2 regions of the Streptomyces sp. NPDC005263 genome follow, and region 1 is predicted to be linked to the other one. Evidence: riboswitches for the same ligand, from Rfam matches in the RefSeq annotation. Region 1 holds a riboswitch; the other holds the start of a gene.
The links. A riboswitch is a leader RNA that binds a small molecule or an ion and turns the genes downstream of it on or off. The one in region 1 is predicted to bind glycine.
Positions count from the first base shown of each region.

Region 1 (10,350 bases):
TGGATACGGACGTTGTGAGGGTGTCCGGGTCGACCGGTGTGTTCAATCAGGGTTCGTCCTGCCCCACGGGCGGGTCTGTTTCGGTCAAGGGGAATCGCCCGTGAAGTTGTTTGCGAAGTTGTTCGGCAAGAGCGCGCGAGAGGGCAGCAGCGAGAATGCGACCGCCCGCCATCGCGCACAGCCTGACGCGGAGGGCCAGCGCCCCCTGTACCGGGACCAGGTCGGTGGCCCCGGCGGTGACGTTCGCGGTGGTCAGGGCGCGCCGTCTGTTGACCCTGCCCAGGCCGGAGGCATAGGTTTCGGACAACCGTCGACCTCAAGTACGGGTGGAGGGTTTTCCGGCGACCCGTACGCTTCCCATGCCCCTGGGGGGCAGCCGCGGCAGGAGGATCCGTCCATGTCGGCCCTGGTGTGTACGAGGTGCGGTAACCGCAACGCGGAGAACAGCCGCTTCTGCTCCAACTGCGGTGCTCCGCTGCGGCCCGGTGCGACGCCCGAGCGGCCCTCCGAGACCACGTCCACGATCTCCATCTCCGGGCTCGAGGCCTACGACTCCGAGGCCACCGGCCAGACGCAGATGCCCATGCTCTCCCCGGAGGCACAGGCGGCCGTAGACGCGCTGCCGCTCGGCTCCGCGCTGCTGGTGGTACGCCGTGGCCCGAACTCGGGCAGTCGCTTCCTGCTGGACGGCGACCTGACCACGGCCGGCCGTCATCCGCAGAGCGACATCTTCCTGGACGACGTGACGGTCTCCCGTCGGCATGTCGAGTTCCGCCGTGGCCCGGACGGTTCGTTCACGGTGGCCGACGTGGGCAGCCTGAACGGCACGTATGTGAACCGCGAGCGGATCGACCAGGTCGCTCTGAACAACGGTGACGAGGTGCAGATCGGCAAGTACCGGCTGGTCTTCTACGCGAGCCAGCGGGGCTACTGACCCTCCTCCGGACGTTGTCCGGGGGGACCCCCAGGGAAGGTCCATGCTTCATACACGGAGCGGCGGTGCCGGGCACGGTACCGCCGCCACGGACAGTGGGCTGATGAGCATCGGCACGGTGCTGACCGTGCTGCGCGACGAGTTTCCCGAAGTGACCATCTCCAAGATCCGTTTCCTGGAGTCGGAGGGGCTCATCGAGCCGCAGCGGACACCCTCGGGGTATCGCAAGTTCACCGCCGACGACGTCGAGCGTCTGGGCCGGGTCCTGAGGATGCAGCGGGACCACTATCTGCCGCTCAAGGTCATCAAGGACCACCTGGACGCCGTGGAGCGCGGTGAGACCGTACAGCTGCCGGTTCTGGGGCGTCCACGGGACGGTGAGGCCGCCCCTGACGCCTTCGAGGCGCCCACGGCGGCCCGTGTCGGACGGGCCGAGCTGCTCGCCGCTGCGGAGATCGGTGAGCAGGACCTGCACGAGTGGGAGTCGTACGGGCTCATCGCCCCGATGCAGGACGGGGCGTACGACGCCGAGGCCGTCACGGTCGCCTCGCTCGTCGCCGAACTGGGCCGGTTCGGGATCGAGCCGCGACACCTGCGGGTGATGAAGGCCGCCGCCGACCGCGAGGCCGGCCTGGTGGACCAGGTGGTGGCCCCGCTGAAACGCCATCGCAACCCGCAGACCAGGGCACACGCCGAAGCCCGCGCGAAGGAACTGGCGGGACTCACGGTGAAGCTGCACGCGGCGTTGGTGCAGATCGCCCTCGGGGTGCGGCTGCCCTGAAGTGGGCTGCTCGGCGGAGGCCGGATCGGCCACCCGTTTCCTGCCCGACTACCCAAACGTCCCGGGCACGGCCTAGGGTTGCTGTGTGAACGAGCTCGATGTCGTAGGTGTCCGGGTGGAAATGCCCTCCAACCAACCGATCGTGCTCCTGCGCGAAGTGGGAGGCGACCGCTACCTCCCCATCTGGATCGGGCCGGGGGAGGCAACGGCGATCGCCTTCGCGCAGCAGGGCATGGCCCCCGCTCGACCGCTGACCCACGACCTGTTCAAGGACGTGCTGGAGGCCGTCGGCCAGGAGCTCACCGAGGTGCGCATCACGGATCTGCGTGAGGGCGTCTTCTACGCGGAGCTGGTGTTCGCCAGCGGGGTGGAGGTGAGTGCTCGGCCGTCCGACGCCATAGCGCTGGCCCTGCGCACCGGCACGCCGATCTACGGCAGCGACGGGGTGCTCGACGACGCGGGGATCGCGATTCCCGACGAGCAGGAGGACGAAGTGGAGAAGTTCCGCGAGTTCCTCGACCAGATCTCGCCCGAGGACTTCGGCACCAGCAGCCAGTGAACAACGACGGGCCCGGCGGATGAGCACTCCCGCCGGGCCCGCGCATGACCACCGACGCCTCAAATGCCGCCAATTGCCTACGGCCGGCGCAGCGTCCCACGGCCCGCTCCGAGCGCATTCGGCTAGCCTTTCCCCGCGGCGGGGCACGGGAAACCACTCTTAGGGTGATTATCACTCGGCGTGCCGAGTGTGGCGATCGTTGACGCGCCCCTGGTGACTGCCTACCGTCGAGAGGGCAGGTCAAGGACGGAGGTCGGCGTGAGAAGCAGCGGCGACGGTATGGCTGGGGGTGCCCCCGGACGGAGTCTCGGGGCGAGCGGTCCGTACCCGCTTCACAGCAAGGCGGCCGATCACGCTCCGCAGCGACCGACGGCCGTGCCGAGCAGCGGAGGGACGACGTCCATGGCGTCCGAGCAGATCGGCTATCGCGGTCCGACGGCCTGTGCGGCCGCCGGTATCACCTACCGGCAACTGGACTACTGGGCCCGCACCGGTCTCGTGGAGCCGAGCGTGCGGCCCGCCTACGGGTCCGGGACGCAGCGTCTGTACAGCTTCCGGGACGTCGTCATCCTGAAGATCGTCAAGCGCTTCCTGGACACCGGTGTGTCGCTGCAGAACATCCGCACGGCGGTCCAGCATCTGCGCGAGCGCGGATTTCGCGATCTGGAGCGCATGACCCTGATGAGCGACGGCGCCACGGTCTACGAGTGCACCACGCCGGACGAGGTCCACGCACTGCTCCAGGGCGGCCAGGGTGTCTTCGGGATCGCGGTCGGTGTGGTGTGGCGGGACGTGGAGAGTGCCCTCTCACAGCTGCACGGCGAGCGGGTGGACACCGGGGAGACGCTGGTCGGGCACAACCCCGCGGACGAGCTGGCACGGCGCCGCAACCGGGCGGTCTGAGCGCCGTCCCCGCTCTCGGGGTGGGGCATTGTCAGTGGCGTAGGGCAGCATCGGAGATGTGAGAACCGCGCCCACGATCCTGCATCTCGACATGGATGCCTTCTTCGCCTCGGCGGAGCAGGCCTCCAAGCCGAGTCTGAGGGGAAAGGCCGTCGTGGTGGGCGGGCTGGGGCCGCGTGGGGTGGTGGCCACGGCGTCGTACGAGGCACGGATCTTCGGCGTGCACTCGGCGCTGCCCATGGCCCAGGCGAGACGGCTCGCGCCGAACGCCGCGTATCTCGTGCCGCGCTTCGCGTTCTACCGGTCGATCAGCGATCAGGTGATGGAACTGCTGAGAGCGCTGTCGCCGTTGGTGGAGCCGCTGAGCCTGGATGAGGCGTTCGTGGATCTGGAGGCCGGGGGAGCGGCCTGGGACGAGGCGTCGGCGCGGCTGGCCGGGGTGAAGCTCAGGGCGGACATACGGGCTGTGACGGGGCTGACGGGATCGGTGGGGCTCGCCGCCTCCAAGATGCTGGCGAAGATCGCCTCGGAGCAGGCCAAGCCGGACGGACTGGTGCTGATCAAGCCGGGGACCGAGCGGGCGCTGCTCGGGCCGATGCCGGTGCGGACGCTGCCGGGGGTGGGCCCTGCGACGGGGGACCACCTGCGGCGGGTGGGGATCCACACCGTGGAGGAGATCGCCGAGGCGGGTGAGGACGAGCTGGTGCGGCTGCTGGGCAAGGCACACGGGCACTCGCTGTACGCGATGGCGCTGGCGCTCGACGAGCGGCCCGTGGTGGCGGAGCGGGAGACGAAGTCGGTGTCGGTGGAGGACACGTACGACGTCGACATCCATGACCGGGTCCGGGTGGGGACGGAGGTGCAGCGGCTGGCGGAGCGGTGTGTGCGGAGGCTGCGGGAGGCGGGGCTCTCCGGCCGGACCATCGTGCTCAAGGTGCGACGGTTCGACTTCTCCACGCTCACCCGGTCCGAGACGTTGCGGGGGCCGACGGACGATCCGGGGGTGGTGCGGGAGGCGGCCGCGCGGCTGCTGGAGTCCGTGGACACGACCGGGGGTGTGCGGTTGCTCGGGGTGGGGGTCAGTGGGTTGGCCGACTACACACAGGAGGATCTGTTCGCGCAGGTGGCGGGAGAGCGGATGGACTCCGGTGCGGTCGAGGAAGCGGATGACACGCCCGTCGAGGCACCGAAGGCGCCGGCTGAGCGGCGGTGGCCCTCGGGACACGATGTGCGGCACACCGTGTACGGACACGGGTGGGTGCAGGGAAGCGGCCTCGGACGGGTGACCGTGCGGTTCGAGACGCCCGACTCCGGGCCGGGGCGGGTGCGGACGTTCCGGATCGAGGATCCCGATCTGGAGCCGGCGGAGCCGTTGCCGTTGGTGCGGGCGCGTTCCGAGGCGGGTGAGGCTCAGGTGGGCGGGGCTTCGGTGAGTGGGGCAACGGGGTCGGGGTGAGCGCGGGGGCGCATGCGGGGGTGGCGGGTCTGGGTGGAGTGTGGGTGGGGTGTGTGCTGGTTTCGGGCGGGCGGGGACGGGCTGGCGAGCCAAGCGGGACCGGCTACCTGGTGCTGCGGGCCTGGCTGTGTGCGCTGGGCTGATCGGGTGCGGTCGTGAGGGTGGCGTGCTGGGCGGATCGACTGGGCCTGGGCCGGACGTGCGGGCCGCCGGGGTCGGTCATCCGGATGGGGGAGGTGCCGGCGAGGAGAGTGCGGACCGCGTGGAGGTCAGGACTCGTCCGTGTTCGCCAGCCTGCCGAAGTCGTGGTCCGGGAGCGGAGGAGGGGCGGACAGGTCGAGACCGTAGTGGTGGTAGAGCTGCAGTTCCTGCTCGGGGGAGAGGTGGCGGCCCACGCCGAAGTCCGGGGCGTCCTTGATCAGGGCCCGGTCGAAGGGGACGCGCAAGGTGCCCTCGATCAGTTCGCTGGGCTCCAGGGGGACGAAGGCGTCCCTGCTGAACAGACCTGTGCGTATGGCCGCCCACTCCGGTACGCCGGTCGCGTCGTCGAGGTAGATCTCGTCGATCGTGCCGATCTTCGTGCCGTTGCGGTCGAACGCCTTGCGGCCGATCAGGTTGCGCGGATCGATGTCGGTCTGCACGGGTCCTCCATTTGGTCGCAACTCATCCGTAAGCACCACAAAAGAGCACAATCAGGGAGGCGGCCACTCGAACGCTCAAGCGCTGATCGCGCTGGTACGCTGGCAAACGGCTGCTGACCCCGTGCGGGAGAGTCCTTCGGACGACATCCGGAGGCGCCGAAGGAGCAAATCCTCCCCGGAATCTCTCAGGCCCCCGTACCGCATGGGCGAGGTCACTCTGGAAAGCAGGGCGGGTGTCGACGGCTTCCGCTCTCACCGACGGTGAAAGCCGGCCACCCTCGGGTGGTCCGGTGAAGCTCTCAGGTTGAGATGACAGAGGGGGAGGCCGTTCGGGTACCCGTGCCGTGGTGCCCCACGAAGGTCGTGTCGGACCAGGAGGCCTCCGCAATGATCGCTCACCGCCGTCCGCTCTCCGAACTGGAGCAGGGGATTCCGTTCGAACAGCGTCACATCGGGCCTGACCAGGAAGCGCGGGCGAAGATGCTCGCCCACGTCGGGTACGGCTCGCTGGACGAGCTCACCGCCGCCGCTGTGCCGGACGTGATCAAGAACGCCGACGCGCTCGATCTGCCGGGTGCGCGTACCGAGGCCGAGGTGCTGGCCGAGCTGCGTTCGCTGGCCGACCGGAACCAGGTTCTCGACTCCATGGTCGGCCTCGGGTACTACGGGACGTTCACGCCGCCCGTGATCCTGCGCAACGTGATGGAGAACCCGGCCTGGTACACGGCGTACACGCCCTACCAGCCCGAGATCTCCCAGGGGCGCCTGGAGGCGCTGCTGAACTTCCAGACCATGGTCGCCGAGCTCACCGGCCTGCCGACCTCGGGTGCCTCGCTGCTCGACGAGGGCACCGCGGCGGCCGAGGCGCTGGCGCTGTCGCGGCGCATGGGCAGGAACAAGAAGGGTCTCTTCCTGGTCGACGCGGACACGTTGCCGCAGACCGTCGCCGTGATCCGGACGCGGGCCGAGCCGACCGGCGTCGAGGTCGTGGTCGCGGACCTCGGTGACGGCATTCCGGCCGAGATCGCCGGGCGCGAGATCAACGGTGTGCTGCTCCAGTACCCGGGCGCCTCCGGTGCCGTACGCGACATCAAGCCGCTGATCGAGCAGGCCCACGAACTCGGCGCGCTGGTGACGGTCGCCGCCGATCTGCTGGCGCTGACGCTGCTGAAGTCCCCGGGTGAGCTCGGTGCGGACATCGCCGTCGGGACGACCCAGCGGTTCGGGGTACCGATGGGCTTCGGCGGGCCGCACGCCGGATACATGGCGGTGCGCGAGAAGTTCGCACGCAGCCTGCCGGGGCGGCTCGTGGGCGTGTCCGTCGACGCCGACGGGAACAAGGCCTACCGGCTCGCCCTGCAGACGCGGGAGCAGCACATCCGGCGCGAGAAGGCGACCAGCAACATCTGCACCGCGCAGGTGCTGCTCGCCGTGATGGCGGGCATGTACGCCGTCTACCACGGGCCGGAGGGCCTGAGGGGCATCGCGCGGCGCACCCACCGGTACGCCACGATTCTCGCCGCGGGGCTGACGGCCGGCGGGATCGAGGTCGTGCACGGCTCCTACTTCGACACCCTGACCGCCCGGGTGCCGTCACGGGCAGCCGAGGTCGTCGCGGCCGCGCGCGAGAACGGCGTCAACCTGTGGCTCGTCGACGACGACCTGGTGTCGATCGCGTGCGACGAGACCACCTCGCGGACGCAACTGGCTGCCGTGTGGGCCGCGTTCGGGGTCGAGGGGGACATCGAGGCGCTGGACGCGGCCGCCGAGGACTCCCTTCCGGCCGCGCTGAGGCGTACCGACGCGTACCTCACGCACCCCGTCTTCCACCAGTACCGCTCCGAGACCGCGATGCTTCGCTACCTGCGTCGGCTGGCCGACCGGGACTACGCGCTCGACCGCGGCATGATCCCGCTGGGCTCCTGCACCATGAAGCTCAACGCGACCACCGAGATGGAGCCGGTCACCTGGCCCGAGTTCGGTCAGCTGCATCCCTTCGCGCCCGCCGAGCAGGCCGAGGGCTATCTCGTCCTCATCCGCGAGCTGGAGGAGCGTCTCGCCGAGGTCACCGGCTACGACACGGTGTCGCTGCAGCCCAACGCGGGTTCGCAGGGCGAACTCGCGGGACTGCTCGCCGTACGCGGATATCACCGGGCCAACGGGGACGAGCAGCGGACCGTGTGTCTGATCCCGTCGTCGGCGCACGGCACCAACGCCGCCAGTGCCGTGATGGCCGGGATGAAGGTCGTCGTGGTGAAGACCGCCGAGGACGGCGAGATCGACGTCGAGGACCTGCGGGCGAAGATCGAGCAGCACCGGGACGAACTGGCGGTGCTGATGATCACGTACCCCTCGACGCACGGTGTGTTCGAGGAGCACGTCGCGGACATCTGCGCGCAGGTGCACGAGGCCGGCGGCCAGGTGTACGTCGACGGCGCCAACCTCAACGCCCTGGTGGGGCTGGCCAAGCCGGGACACTTCGGCGGAGACGTCTCGCACCTGAACCTGCACAAGACCTTCTGCATCCCGCACGGCGGCGGCGGTCCGGGCGTCGGCCCGGTCGGGGTGCGCGCCCACCTGGCGCCCTACCTGCCGAACCACCCCCTGCAGCCCGCGGCCGGTCCGGAGACCGGTGTGGGGCCCGTCTCGGCCGCGCCCTGGGGCTCCGCCGGGATCCTGCCGATCTCGTGGGCGTATGTGCGGCTCATGGGCGGTGAGGGGCTCAAGCGGGCCACGCAGGTGGCCGTGCTCTCCGCGAACTACATCGCCAAGCGGCTGGAACCGCACTTCCCGGTGCTCTACACCGGTCCGGGCGGCCTGGTCGCGCACGAGTGCATCATCGACCTGCGGCCCCTGACCAAGGCGACCGGTGTGAGTGTCGACGACGTCGCCAAGCGGCTCATCGACTACGGGTTCCACGCGCCGACGATGTCCTTCCCGGTGGCCGGGACGCTGATGATCGAGCCGACCGAGTCCGAGGACCTGAACGAACTCGACCGATTCTGCGAGGCGATGATCGCCATTCGTGCGGAGATCGAGAAGGTCGGCTCGGGCGAGTGGTCCGCGGACGACAATCCGCTGCGGAACGCGCCGCACACCGCGGGCGCGCTCGGCGGGGCCTGGGAGCACGCGTACACGCGTGAGGAGGCCGTCTTCCCGTCCGGTGTGTCGGTGGCGGACAAGTACTGGCCGCCGGTGCGCCGTATCGACCAGGCCTACGGCGACCGGAACCTGGTCTGCTCCTGCCCGCCGCTGGACGCGTACGAGGACTGATCTGACGTAGGTGGGAAGGGCTCCGACCGGTCGTGCACCGGGCGGAGCCCTTTCGCGTCAGGTGAGCCCTTGCGCCTCCCGGGGCGTGCGGTGCGACGCGGTGAGGTCACACCGTCGCCAGGGAGACCTCGGTCGACTTGATCAGGGCGACGACCGGGATGCCGGTCGTGAGGCCGAGGTCGGTGACGGCGTCGTTGGTGATCACCGCGGTCAGGTCGGCGCCCTCGACGCTGATCCGGACGGCGGCCATGGCGCCGCCGGTCGCGATGTCACTGATCATGCCGGGCAGCTGGTTGCGGATGGACAGGCCGTCGACCGGCGCGGTGGCCAGGGAGACTTCCGTCGACTTCACCAGGGCGTGTACGGCCGTTCCCGCGGCGAGCCCCAGCTCCTCGGCGGCTTCCCGGGTGATCGCGGCGGTGAGGTTCTGACCGCCGGTGAGGCGGATCTTGACCGTGGCCATCACCTCTCCCGGGGTGCTGGCGGTGACGGTGCCGGAGAGCTGGTTGCGGATGGACAGGCTCATGGGAGGCCTCACTGGATGCGGTGGGGTGGGGATGGGTCCGGGGAATCCCACCGTAGCCGTCTGGAGGTCTTATGCCGGGTATGCGTGTGTCTGGGTTGCCTTGACGGTCGCCCAGACCGATGCGCCGGGGTGCAGGTCGAGTTCGGCCGCGGCGACCGTGGTGAGGTCGGCGGTGAGGGGGAGTTCGCCGGTGAGGTCCGCTCGGATCTGATCGCCGTGGGTCTCCAGGCCGACCACGTCGCAGCGCCAGAGGTTGCGTGCGCTGGAGCCTGTGGGCTTGTCCCGGTAGAGGGTGACGGCGCTCGGTGGGAACGCCACGAACACCGGCCCGGCGAGGTCCTCGGTGGTGGTGAGGGCGGAGCCGGTGTCGAGACGGACCGTGTGGCCTTCGGCGTGGCCCTTGTAGAGGTTCAGGCCGACCAGTTGCGCGATGTAGTGCGTACGGGGGTGGCGGGCGATGTCGGCGGGAGCGCCCTCCTGGACGACCTGGCCGTGTTCGATGACGACGAGTCGGTCCGCGAGCACCATGGCGTCCAGCGGGTCGTGCGTGACCAGTACGGCGACCGCCTCGAACTCGGCCAGGTGACGGCGGAGTTGGGCGCGTACTTCCAGGCGGGTGCGGGCATCCAGGGCGGCGAGCGGCTCGTCGAGGAGGAGCAGGCGCGGGTGGGTGGCCAGGGCGCGGGCGACGGCGACGCGCTGGGCCTGGCCGCCGGAGAGCAGGCGGGGCTTGGCGGCGGCCTGTTCGGCCAGGCCCATGCGCTCCAGCCACTCCGCGGCCTCCGCGCGGGACTCCGATTTGGTGGCGCCCTGACAGCGTGGGCCGAAGGCCACGTTGTCGAGGGCGGACAGGTGCGGGAAGAGCAGGTAGTCCTGGAAGACCACGCCGACCGGACGGGACTCGGGTGGCGTACGGTCCATCGCGGCACCGTCGAGGCGCAGATGGCCGCCCGTGAGGGGGACGAGACCGGCGAGTGCACGCAGGGCGGTGGTCTTGCCGGCACCGTTCGGACCGAGCAGGGCGACCACGTCACCGGGGGCGGCGTTGAGGGCGACGTCCAGGCGGAAGGTGCCGCGTTCCACGACGAGACGGGAGTCGAGGCCCGCGTCGTGTCCGTCCTCGGTGACGGGGTCGGCTGTGGTGGCGTCGGTCATGAGGGGGCGTCCAGCTCGGTCTTGGGGGGCATCGGCTCAGGAGGTGGTCATCCAGCGGTCCCGCAGGCCCGCCAGTACGGCGATGGAGACGGCCAGCAGGACCAGGCTGAGGGCGATCGCGG
Region 1 covers NZ_JBIAKJ010000009.1:391,980-402,329, reverse strand. The annotation lists gene ACFYRY_RS34705 (FHA domain-containing protein) at 1-934, shown strand, start outside; gene ACFYRY_RS34700 (MerR family transcriptional regulator) at 978-1,715, shown strand; gene ACFYRY_RS34695 (bifunctional nuclease family protein) at 1,801-2,274, shown strand; gene ACFYRY_RS34690 (MerR family transcriptional regulator) at 2,533-3,177, shown strand; gene ACFYRY_RS34685 (DNA polymerase IV) at 3,236-4,633, shown strand; gene ACFYRY_RS34680 (PRC-barrel domain-containing protein) at 4,903-5,274, opposite strand; glycine riboswitch at 5,389-5,485, shown strand; gene gcvP (aminomethyl-transferring glycine dehydrogenase) at 5,662-8,547, shown strand; gene ACFYRY_RS34670 (molybdopterin-binding protein) at 8,654-9,073, opposite strand; gene ACFYRY_RS34665 (ABC transporter ATP-binding protein) at 9,143-10,228, opposite strand; gene modB (molybdate ABC transporter permease subunit) at 10,265-10,350, opposite strand, start outside.

Region 2 (10,350 bases), on a different contig from region 1:
TGCCGGCGTTCTTGAGGATGGAGGTGACGACGGTCTGCCGCTGGTCGGGGTCGGTGAGCGTCTTGTACTGGTCGGAGTCGACCCCGAAGGCGTACCGCTTGGCGGCCACGGCCGACTCGAAGGCCCCGAGGCCCGAGGATCCGGCGACGGGCCACACCAGTTCGGCCCCCTGCCCGTACATCGCCGAGGCGATCTGCTTGCCCTTGGCCGGATCGCCGAACGGGTTGTCACCGCCGACGTACTGCACGAGGACACCGGAGGACGGATTTCCGCCCGCCGCCTTGAAGCCCGCCTTGAAGCCGACGACGAAGTCCTCGATGACCGGTATCTTCACGCCGCCGATCACGCCCACCTTGCCGTTTCCGGTACTTCCGGGAAGGGCCTTGGCGGCGACCAGTTTGTCGGCGAGGAATCCGGCCAGATAGGCGGCCTCGTTCTGCTTGAAAGTGACGGAGTAGACGTTCGCGCACTTGTTGGAACAGCCGCTCTTGCCCGTGTAGTCGACGGATCCGTCGAAGAGCCAGAACTTCTTGTCCGGGTACTCCGGGGCCAGTTTGGAGACGAAGCCGACGGTGTCGACGGTGCCCGCGACGAGCACGTCGTAGTCGTCGCCGGCGGCCGCGTCCTCGAAACCGGAGGACCACTTGGTGCGGTCACTTCCCAGCTCTACGACCTTCAGGCTGTAGCCGAGGTCCTTCTCCGTCTTCTTCAGGCCCGCGTACGCCGAGTCGAAGAACGAACGGTCGCCGAGATTTCCGTTGATGACGAACTTGATTCTCGGCTTTCCGGATTTCCCCGACTGGGCGGAGTCCGTGGCGGTCGAGGCACCGCATCCGGCGAGGGTGAGGGAGAGCGCCGCGACGCTCCCCAGAATTCTGATCTTGTGCATCGTCCGGATTCTCTTTCTGCAGCGGGCCCTTCAGTGGGCCCTTCAGTGGGGGACGTTCTTCGCCATTGGCCGAAAGGTATGCAATGCAAAACGTTTTGGCTATGGGCTTCTTCGTTAGGAGGTTGTTTCCGTGATCAGCGCGGTGGCCGCGATGGTGACGGCACGGTCGAATTCCGTCTCCCGCTCGGCCGGAGTGAGTGCCTCCGCGCGGCGCACGTGATCGCTGACCGTCAGCACGGCGAGCGCACGACCGCCCTCGGCGGCGGCGGTCGCGTACAGGCCCGCGGCCTCCATCTCCACGGCCAGCGTGCCGTGCGCCTCCAGCCGCTCGAACAGCGCCGGGCGCTCCAGGTAGAAGTGGTCGGTGGTGAACACGGGCCCGATGTGCACGCGCGGTCCGGTCCCGCCCCCGGTCGCGGCGGCCCGTGCGGCGGCCCCGGCCAGGTCGAAGGAGGCGACGTGGCTCAGGTGCGTCCCATCGATACGGTGGCCGCTCATCGCGGAGTCCGTGTGGGCGGCGGTGGCCACGACGACGTCGCGCAGACCCACCGAGGCGGGGATGCCGCCCGCGGTGCCGACCCGCGCGATGCTGCGCACGCCGTAGTGCCGGAAGAGCTCGGTGGCGTAGATGGTCACCGACGGCATCCCCATGCCGGAGGCCAGGACGGACAGCGGCACGCCCCGGTACGTTCCGGTGTACCCCTCGATGCCGCGCACGTCGGTGACCAGGCGCGCGTCCTCGAGGACCGTTTCGGCGATGCGGCGTGCCCGGCGTGGGTCGCCGGGCATCAGCACGTCCGGTGCGAAGTCGCCGACGGCGGCCGAGATATGGGGGGTGACCATCAGGCCACCTCCTCCACCGGCGCCTGCGCCAGCCAGCGCACCAGCCGGTCCCACAGCTCGGCGTAGCCCTTCCACTCGAGAAAGCCGGGCGGGGCCCAGTGGGGCGCCAGGTCGGACGTGAAGGCGGCCGATCTTCCCGCGCCGTAGCCGCCGACCGCCAACAACGGATGGCCCGCGCACTCGACGAGCAGTTCCGACCCGTCCCGTAGCGTCACCTCGTTGAGCCCGAGCAGATCCGGCCAGGTCCCGTCCAGCCCGTCGACCACCGCGTGGCGGGCGACGACGTGCGGTGCGGCCCCGGCGGGCAGCTCCACCCGGTCGTCCCGGTCGTGCAGAGAGACCGGCAGTGCCGCCGCCAGTGGTGTGCGCCCCCAGCGGGCCTTGGCGTCGATGCCGGTGAAGGTGAGGTAGCCGCCCACCATCAACAGGCCTCCGCCGCGCTCGACGTGGGCCCGCAACAGCTCGGTCCGGTCGGGCGAGGGCACCGAGTGGGTGAAGGTCTCCGGCGTGAGCTGGAAACTGTTGGCCCCGACATCGCTGATCACGACGACGTCGTAGGGCTCCAGTCCTTCGGCCGTGGTGGGCAGCCTGCTCGGTATCTCGTGCGACGGGACGTAGGTCACCGTGTGGCCCCGGCCACGCAGCGCGTCGAGGAAGACCTGGGCGCCCTCGACGTACTCGGAGCTGAAGAAGGAGTCGAAACCCTTCTGGTGGACGGATTGGGTGAACCAGGACTCACCCACGACGAGGACATGGGGCATCGCTGCACGACCTTTCATGTGAAGTGTGCGGAGGAGGAGGGGGAGGGGGCGGCAGCGCCCGGTCAGGGTGTCGGGCTCACGGGAGCCGTACTGGCGCGGACCTTCAGCCGGACCGGCAGGATGTGCCGGGAGGCAGGGGGCACCTCGTCCCGGTGGACGTAGCTCAGCAGCTGGGCGCCGGCCGTGCGGCCGACGTCGTAGGCGGGCTGGTGGACGGTGGTGAGACGGGGGTGGATGCGGGAGGCGAGCATGATGTCGTCGAAGCCCGCCACCGAGACGTCCTCGGGGACGCGCAGGCCCGCGTCCTCCAGGGCGGCGACCGCGCCGAGGGCCATCAGGTCGTTGGCGGCGAAGACCGCGGTGAAGCGGCGTCGGCCTCCGCCCTCCAGGGCCGCGGCGACCAGGCTGTAGCCGGACCGCTCCACGAAGGCGCCCTCGACCTCGGTGACCCCCGCGTCGCCGAACGCCTCCCGGAAACCGGCGATCCGCTCCAGGCTGCTGACCAGGTCCACCGGGCCGCTGATCGCCAGCACCCGGCGGTGGCCCAACTCCCGCAGGTGCTGCCCGATCAGCCGGCCCCCCGCACGGTGGTCCGCGGTGACGAGGATGGTCTGTTCCAGCAGATCGGGAACGACCTCGTCGGCCAGGGCGATGGGGAACCGCCCGAGCAGCGACGCCAGCCGGCCACGGGACGGCGGTGAACCGGAGGCGTACACCATGCCGTCGATGAACCGGCCGCGCAGCATCTCCAGATAGCGGTCCTCGCGGTCCGGGTCGAACTCGGTGTTGCACAGGATGACCCCATAGCCCAGGTCGTGGGCGGCGTCGTCGACACCCTTGGCCAGTTCGGCGAAGAACTGGTTGGTGATGTCGGGCACCAGCAGGCCTATGACGTTGGTCGAACCGGCCTGGAGATTGCGGGCCGTCGAGGCCGGTACGTAGCCGAGTCGGCCGACGACCGCGCGGACCCGCTCGGCCGTGTCGTCGGCGACCGGCCGGTTGCCGCTCAGCACGTGCGACACCGTGGTCGGGCTCACCCGGGCGGCGGCCGCCACGTCCTTGATCGACGCGGGCCGCCGCACCCGACGGCGCTCCACGTCCTGGTCCTGCTCACGGGTCATAGTGCTGGACCGCCCTGCCGTGCGAGGTGTCCAGCAGTGCGGGCACGCGTGCCTCGATCTCGGCCAGCAGCCCCGGCAGGTCCACCGTCAGCAGCCGGCCGTCACGCACCACGACCCGCCCGTCCACCACGACCGTGCGCACATCACTGGCCCGCACGCTGTAGACCAGGGCCGCCACCGGGTCGTGCACCGGCCGGCAGTGCGCCCCGCTCAGGTCGACAAGCACGATGTCCGCGGCCCGGCCCGGTTCCAGCGCGCCGATCCGGTCCCCGAGTCCGAGCGCCCGGGCCCCGCCGCGCGTGGCCAGCCGGACCGCGTCGGAGACGGTCATCCAGGTCGCGTCCCGCTCGGCCTGCTTCTGGGTCAACGCGACCAGCCGCATCGCCTCCCACACGTCCAGCGTGTTGTGCCCGGCCGCCCCGTCCGTCCCGGCCCCGACGGCGACGCCGGCGTCCAGCAGGCTCCGCACCGGCGTGAGCGGACGCAGGGCGTGCTTCAGATACACCTTCGGGCAGCAGGCCACGCCCGTACGGTCCCCGACCGCCTCCAGCACCGGCAGGTCGGCCGGTGTGATGCCGCATCCGTGCGCGATCAGCGCCCCGGCGTCCAGCACCCCGGTCCGCTCCAGCACCCCGATGGGGGTGACGCCGCGCCGCGCCAGGCTCGACTCGGTCTGCTCCAGGTGCTCGGCGGCGTGGATGTGGATCCGTACGCCCATGTCCCGGGCCAGCTCCGCGACCCGGACCAGGTCCGCGTCCCCGACCGTGTACGGCGCGTGCGGGCCCAGCGACGCGGTGACCCGTCCGTCGCCCGTGCCCCGCAGAGCGGCGGCGGTCTCGGCGCTCTCCTCCAGGGCCGCGCGGCCCCGGCTGCTGAAGTACGTCGGCGCGATGTCGGCCCGGATTCCGGTGCGCACGACCGCGGCGGCGATCCGCTCGGCGTGGAAGTAGTGGTCGGCGAACGTGGTCACCCCGCCGAGCAGCATCTCCGCACAGGCCAGCTCCGCGCCGAGGCTGATGTCGGCAGGGGTGAGGTTGACCTCCATGGGCCACACCCGCTCGTTGAACCAGGCCTCGACACCCACGTCCTCGGCGGCGCCGCGCATCAGCGTCATCGGGCCGTGCGTGTGGGAGTTCACCAACCCGGGTACGGCGATCATTCCCGTACCGTCCACGGTCTCGGCCCCGGCCGCCTGAGGCCCGGAGCCCGCCGGGCCCAGCCAGACGATCACTCCGTCCTCGACCAGGATGTCCTGGCCCGTCTCCACTCGGCAGGGGCCCTGCTCGGGCACCACGAGCACCGAGCAGGACGTCACGATCAGTCGGCGCATCATGCGGATCCTTCCGTCCGAACCGGACGCTAAGGACCCAAAACGTTTTGCACAAGCCCCTGACATGCCGAGTGCCCAAGCCTGCGGGCGGCTTGGGCACTGACGGTGCCGAACGTCACGAACGCACTGGGCGGGGCCAATGTCCCTGGGGGTGTCCTAACACTCGATGATGTTCACCGCGAGCCCGCCCCGCGCCGTCTCCTTGTACTTCACGCTCATGTCCGCGCCGGTGTCCTTCATCGTCTTGATGACCTTGTCGAGGGACACCTTGTGGGAGCCGTCGCCGCGCATCGCCATCCGGGCGGCCGTGACCGCCTTCGCCGCGGCCATGCCGTTGCGTTCGATGCACGGGATCTGGACCAGGCCGCCGACCGGATCGCAGGTCAGGCCCAGGTTGTGTTCCATGCCGATCTCGGCGGCGTTCTCGACCTGTTCCGGGGAACCGCCGAGCACCTCCGCGAGCGCGCCCGCGGCCATCGAGCAGGCCGAGCCGACCTCGCCCTGGCAGCCGACCTCGGCGCCGGAGATGGACGCGTTCTCCTTGAAGAGCATGCCGATCGCGCCGGCCGCCAGCAGGAAACGGACCACCCCGTCCTCGTCCGCCCCCGGCACGAAGTTGATGTAGTAGTGCAGGACGGCGGGGATGATCCCCGCGGCCCCGTTGGTGGGCGCGGTCACCACCCGGCCGCCCGCCGCGTTCTCCTCGTTCACGGCCATCGCGTAGAGCGTGATCCACTCCATCGCGCGCGCCAACGGATCGCCCTCCGCGCGCAGTTGGCGTGCGGAGACGGCCGCGCGGCGGCGGACCTTCAAGCCGCCCGGCAGGATGCCCTCGCGGGACATGCCGCGCGACACGCACGCCTGCATCACCCGCCAGATCTCCAGCAGCCCCTCGTGGATCTCCTCCTCGGTGCGCCAGGCCCGCTCGTTCTCCAGCATCAGCGCGGAGATCGACAGGCCCGTCTCCCTGGTCATGCGCAGCAGCTCGTCGCCCGTACGGAAGGGGTACTTCAGGACCGTGTCGTCCAGCTTGATGCGGTCCGCGCCCACCGCGTCCTCGTCCACGACGAAGCCGCCGCCGACCGAGTAGTACGTCTTCGACAGCAGCTCCGAACCGGCCGCGTCGTACGCCCAGAGGGTCATGCCGTTCGCATGGTGGGGGAGGGTCTTGCGGCGGTGCAGGACCAGGTCGTCGTCGTAGGAGAAGGGGATCTCGTGCTCGCCCAGCAGGCACAGGCGGCCCGTCTCCCTGATCCGCGTGACCCGGTCGTCCGCCGACTCCACGTCCACCGTGCGCGGCGAGTCGCCCTCCAGGCCGAGCAGCACCGCCTTGGGCGTGCCGTGGCCGTGCCCGGTCGCGCCCAGGGAGCCGTACAACTCGGCGCGCACGGAGGCGACCTTCTCCAAGAGCCCCTCATTGCGCACCCGGCCGGCGAACATGCGCGCCGCGCGCATCGGGCCGACCGTGTGAGAACTGGACGGGCCGATTCCGATCGAGAACAGGTCGAAGACCGATATGGCCACGGTGACTCCTTGGTACGGGGTGGTGCGGGGTGCCGCACACGCCTCTCAGTGTGCGCGGCACCCGGGGAAAGGAACTACTTGCTCAGACCGGGATACAGCGGGTGCTTGTCGGCGAGGGCTTCGACCCTGGCCTTCAGCGCCACCACGGCGGCCCCCTCGAAGGGAGCAGGCGCCTTCAGGGTCTCGGCGATCACGTCCGCGACCTCGGCGAAGTCCTCGGCGGTGAAGCCGCGGGTGGCGAGGGCGGGCGTACCGATCCGCAGGCCCGAGGTGACCATCGGCGGACGCGGGTCGTCGGGGACGGCGTTGCGGTTGACCGTGATGCCGACCTCGTGGAGCCGGTCCTCGGCCTGCCGGCCGTCGAGCTCGGACTCGCGCAGGTCGACCAGGATCAGATGCACGTCGGTGCCACCGGACAGCACGTTCACGCCGGCCTCGCGGGCGTCCGGCGCGGTGAGGCGCTCGGCGAGGATCCGCGCGCCGTCCACCGTACGGCGCTGACGCTCCTTGAAGTCCTCGCTCGCGGCGACCTTGAACGAGACCGCCTTGGCCGCGATCACGTGCTCCAGGGGACCGCCCTGGAAGCCCGGGAAGACGGACGAGTTCAGCTTCTTCGCGAAGTCCTTCTTCGCGAGGATGATGCCGCCGCGCGGGCCGCCCAGGGTCTTGTGGGTGGTGGAGGTGACGACGTCCGCGTACTCGACCGGGTTGGGGTGCAGACCGGCCGCGACCAGACCCGCGAAGTGCGCCATGTCCACCCACAGGTGGGCCTCGACCTCGTCGGCGATCCGGCGGAACTCGGCGAAGTCCAGGTGGCGCGGATACGCCGACCAGCCCGCGATGATCACCTTCGGCCGGTGCTCCTTGGCGAGCCGCTCCAGCTCGGCCATGTCGACCAGGCCGGTCTTCGCGTCCACGTGGTAGGCGACCACGTCGAACTGCTTGCCGGAGAAGTTCAGCCGCATCCCGTGGGTCAGGTGACCGCCGTGCGCCAGATCCAGACCGAGGATGGTGTCACCGGGCTGGGCGAGCGCGAACAGGGCCGCCTGGTTGGCGGACGCGCCCGAATGGGGCTGCACGTTGGCGTACTCGGCGCCGAACAGGTCCTTGACCCGGTCGATCGCGATCTGCTCGGTCACGTCGACGTGCTCGCAGCCGCCGTAGTAACGGCGGCCCGGGTAGCCCTCGGCGTACTTGTTGGTCAGGACGGAGCCCTGCGCCTCCAGCACCGCGAGGGGCGCGAAGTTCTCGGAGGCGATCATCTCCAGGGTGGACTGCTGGCGGACCAGCTCGGCGTCGACCGCGGCGGCGACCTCGGGGTCGAGCTCGTGCAGGGGCGTGTTCAGAACGGACATCAGGTGCAGGACTCCTCAGCCGGCGGAAAAGGCGGTGTACTCGTCGGCGGAGAGCAGGTCGGCCGGCTCCTCGGCCACCCGTACCTTGAACAGCCAGCCGCCCTCGAAGGGGGCGGAGTTCACCAGTGACGGGTCGTCGACCACGTCCTCGTTGACCTCGGTGACCTCACCGGACACCGGGGAGTACAGGTCGCTGACCGACTTGGTGGACTCCAGTTCGCCGCAGGTCTCGCCCGCGGTCACACCGGCACCGACCTCCGGGAGCTGTACGAAGACGACGTCACCGAGCGCGTTGGCCGCGTGCTCCGTGATGCCGACCGTCGAGACGCCGTTCTCGGCGCCCGACAGCCACTCGTGCTCCTTGCTGTAGCGCAGCTGCTGGGGATTGCTCATGGCCTGAATTCTCCTGTACGCGGGGGAGTGCTGGTGAATGAGGGACTGCTGGCAACGTACGTGAGCAGCGGAAAGTGCGCAGGGTCACGCACGCCGACTGCCTGCCGCCGTTACTTCTGACGCTTGTAGAACGGCAGCGCCACGACCTCGTACGGCTCGTGACTGCCCCGGATGTCCACACCGACACCGGGTGTGCCCGGCGCGGCGTGCGCCCCGTCGACGTACGCCATCGCGATCGGCCTGCCCAGCGTGGGCGAGGGCGCGCCCGAGGTGACCTCGCCGATCACCCGGCCGTCCGCGACGACCGGGTACCCCGCACGCGGGACCCGGCGGCCCTTGGCGACGAGGCCGACGAGAACCCGCGGCGGGTTGTGCTCCGAACGGGCGGCGGCCTCCCTAAGGGCCTCGCGGCCCACGAAGTCGCCCTCCTTCTCGAACTTCACCACCCGGCCGAGACCGGCGTCGAAGGGGGTCAACGCGGTGGAGAGCTCATGCCCGTACAGCGGCATGCCCGCCTCCAGGCGCAGGGTGTCCCGGCAGGACAGGCCGCACGGGACCAGGCCGACGCCCGCGCCGGCCTCGGTCAGCGCCTGCCACAACTCCACGGCGTGTTCCGGATTCACGAACAGCTCGAAGCCGTCCTCGCCGGTGTACCCGGTGCGGGCGATGAGCGCGGGCACGCCGGCCACGGTGCCCGGCAGACCGGCGTAGTACTTCAGGCCGTCGAGGTCGGCGTCGGTGAGGGACTTCAGGACACCCGCGGACTCCGGGCCCTGCACGGCGATCAGCGCGTAGGCGTCCCGGTCGTCGCGCACCTCGACGTCGAAACCGGCGGCACGCTCCGTCAACGCGTCCAGCACCACCTGGGCGTTGGAGGCGTTGGCCACGACCATGTAGTGCGCGGACCCGGCCTCCGCCTCGGCGAGCCGGTACACGATCAGGTCGTCCAGGATGCCGCCGTCGGCCCGGCAGATCATGGTGTAGCGGGCGCGGCCGACGTCGACGGAGGCGATGTTGCCGACCAGCGCGTGGTTCAGGAAGGCGGCCGCCTGCGGTCCCGTCACCGTGATCTCGCCCATGTGCGAGAGGTCGAACAGACCGGCGCGGGTGCGCACGGCCTGGTGTTCGTCGCGTTCGGAGCCGTAGCGAAGGGGCATGTCCCAGCCGGCGAAGTCGGTCATCGTCGCGCCGAGCGCGCGATGCAGGGCGTCGAGCGCGGTGTGACGGGGTGCGGTACTGCTCATCGGACGGTCGTCTCCCGAGGCGATGGGGTACCTCCCGCGCGAGCTCATTTCGAGCGTGAGGGAGGGCGAGGTCGTTCCTCCCCATCTGTCATCGGAACCTGAGAGGTTCGTCAGGACCACGCGAAGCGGTGATCACGACTTGCACCTTGGGTGGAGCCACTGTCGCAGCGGCCCGCTTTTCAGATGTGCCTCGCCCGCGCGGTACGGGGCCTGAGAGATTCAAGGGAGGGACTTGCTCCTTCGGCGCCCGGGCACCCGTACGACACACGTACGACCCGGAACTCTCCCGCGCGGATTCAAACGGCCGGTATGCAGTTGGCGCCGTCATCATTGCACGCCTCGGTCGAGTACGGCAGGGCGGCATCTGTAACCGGCTTGTGGCAGGACGAGCACGAAAACACGAGACACCGCGCATTACCTTCTCTTTACACTCGACGGGGAGGGAACTCGTGACCACCCCAGGGGAGGACGATCACGGTGAACAGGACCACGGCGTACGCGACCACTTCGGCTCTCACGCTGCCCGAGCAGCCGACGGTCCCGGCAGCGGAGGCCTGCGGCCCGCTCGGCGCACCCGTCGTCCGCGACCTCCGTGAGCGCGGCGGCCACAGCCCGCACGCCCTGCTCTTCGGCCCGCGGGACCTCGTCGCGATCACCGGCCTGCCCGGCAGCGGCAAGTCGACCCTGATGCGGCGCACGGTCAACGGGCTGCGCATCGACTCCCAGGACGCCCGCGACCGCTGGGCGACGCGGATGCCCCGCTTCCTGCCGTACGCGGTCTACCGCCCGTTGGTCCGCCTCGCGCACTACGCCGGTCTGCGCCGCGCCCTGCGCTCCGGCGAGGGGGTCGTGGTGCACGACTGCGGTACGCAGGCCTGGGTGCGCGGCTG
Region 2 covers NZ_JBIAKJ010000004.1:291,938-302,287, reverse strand. The annotation lists gene ACFYRY_RS19895 (BMP family protein) at 1-889, opposite strand, end outside; gene deoD (purine-nucleoside phosphorylase) at 1,004-1,732, opposite strand; gene ACFYRY_RS19885 (glutamine amidotransferase) at 1,732-2,493, opposite strand; gene ACFYRY_RS19880 (LacI family DNA-binding transcriptional regulator) at 2,556-3,614, opposite strand; gene ACFYRY_RS19875 (amidohydrolase) at 3,604-4,947, opposite strand; gene ACFYRY_RS19870 (L-serine ammonia-lyase) at 5,101-6,468, opposite strand; gene glyA (serine hydroxymethyltransferase) at 6,543-7,823, opposite strand; gene gcvH (glycine cleavage system protein GcvH) at 7,839-8,216, opposite strand; gene gcvT (glycine cleavage system aminomethyltransferase GcvT) at 8,327-9,460, opposite strand; glycine riboswitch at 9,650-9,759, opposite strand; gene ACFYRY_RS19850 (AAA family ATPase) at 9,938-10,350, shown strand, end outside.
Region 2: linked by a shared signal. The riboswitch ahead of gcvT (glycine cleavage system aminomethyltransferase GcvT) and the one ahead of gcvP (aminomethyl-transferring glycine dehydrogenase) in region 1 are both predicted to bind glycine.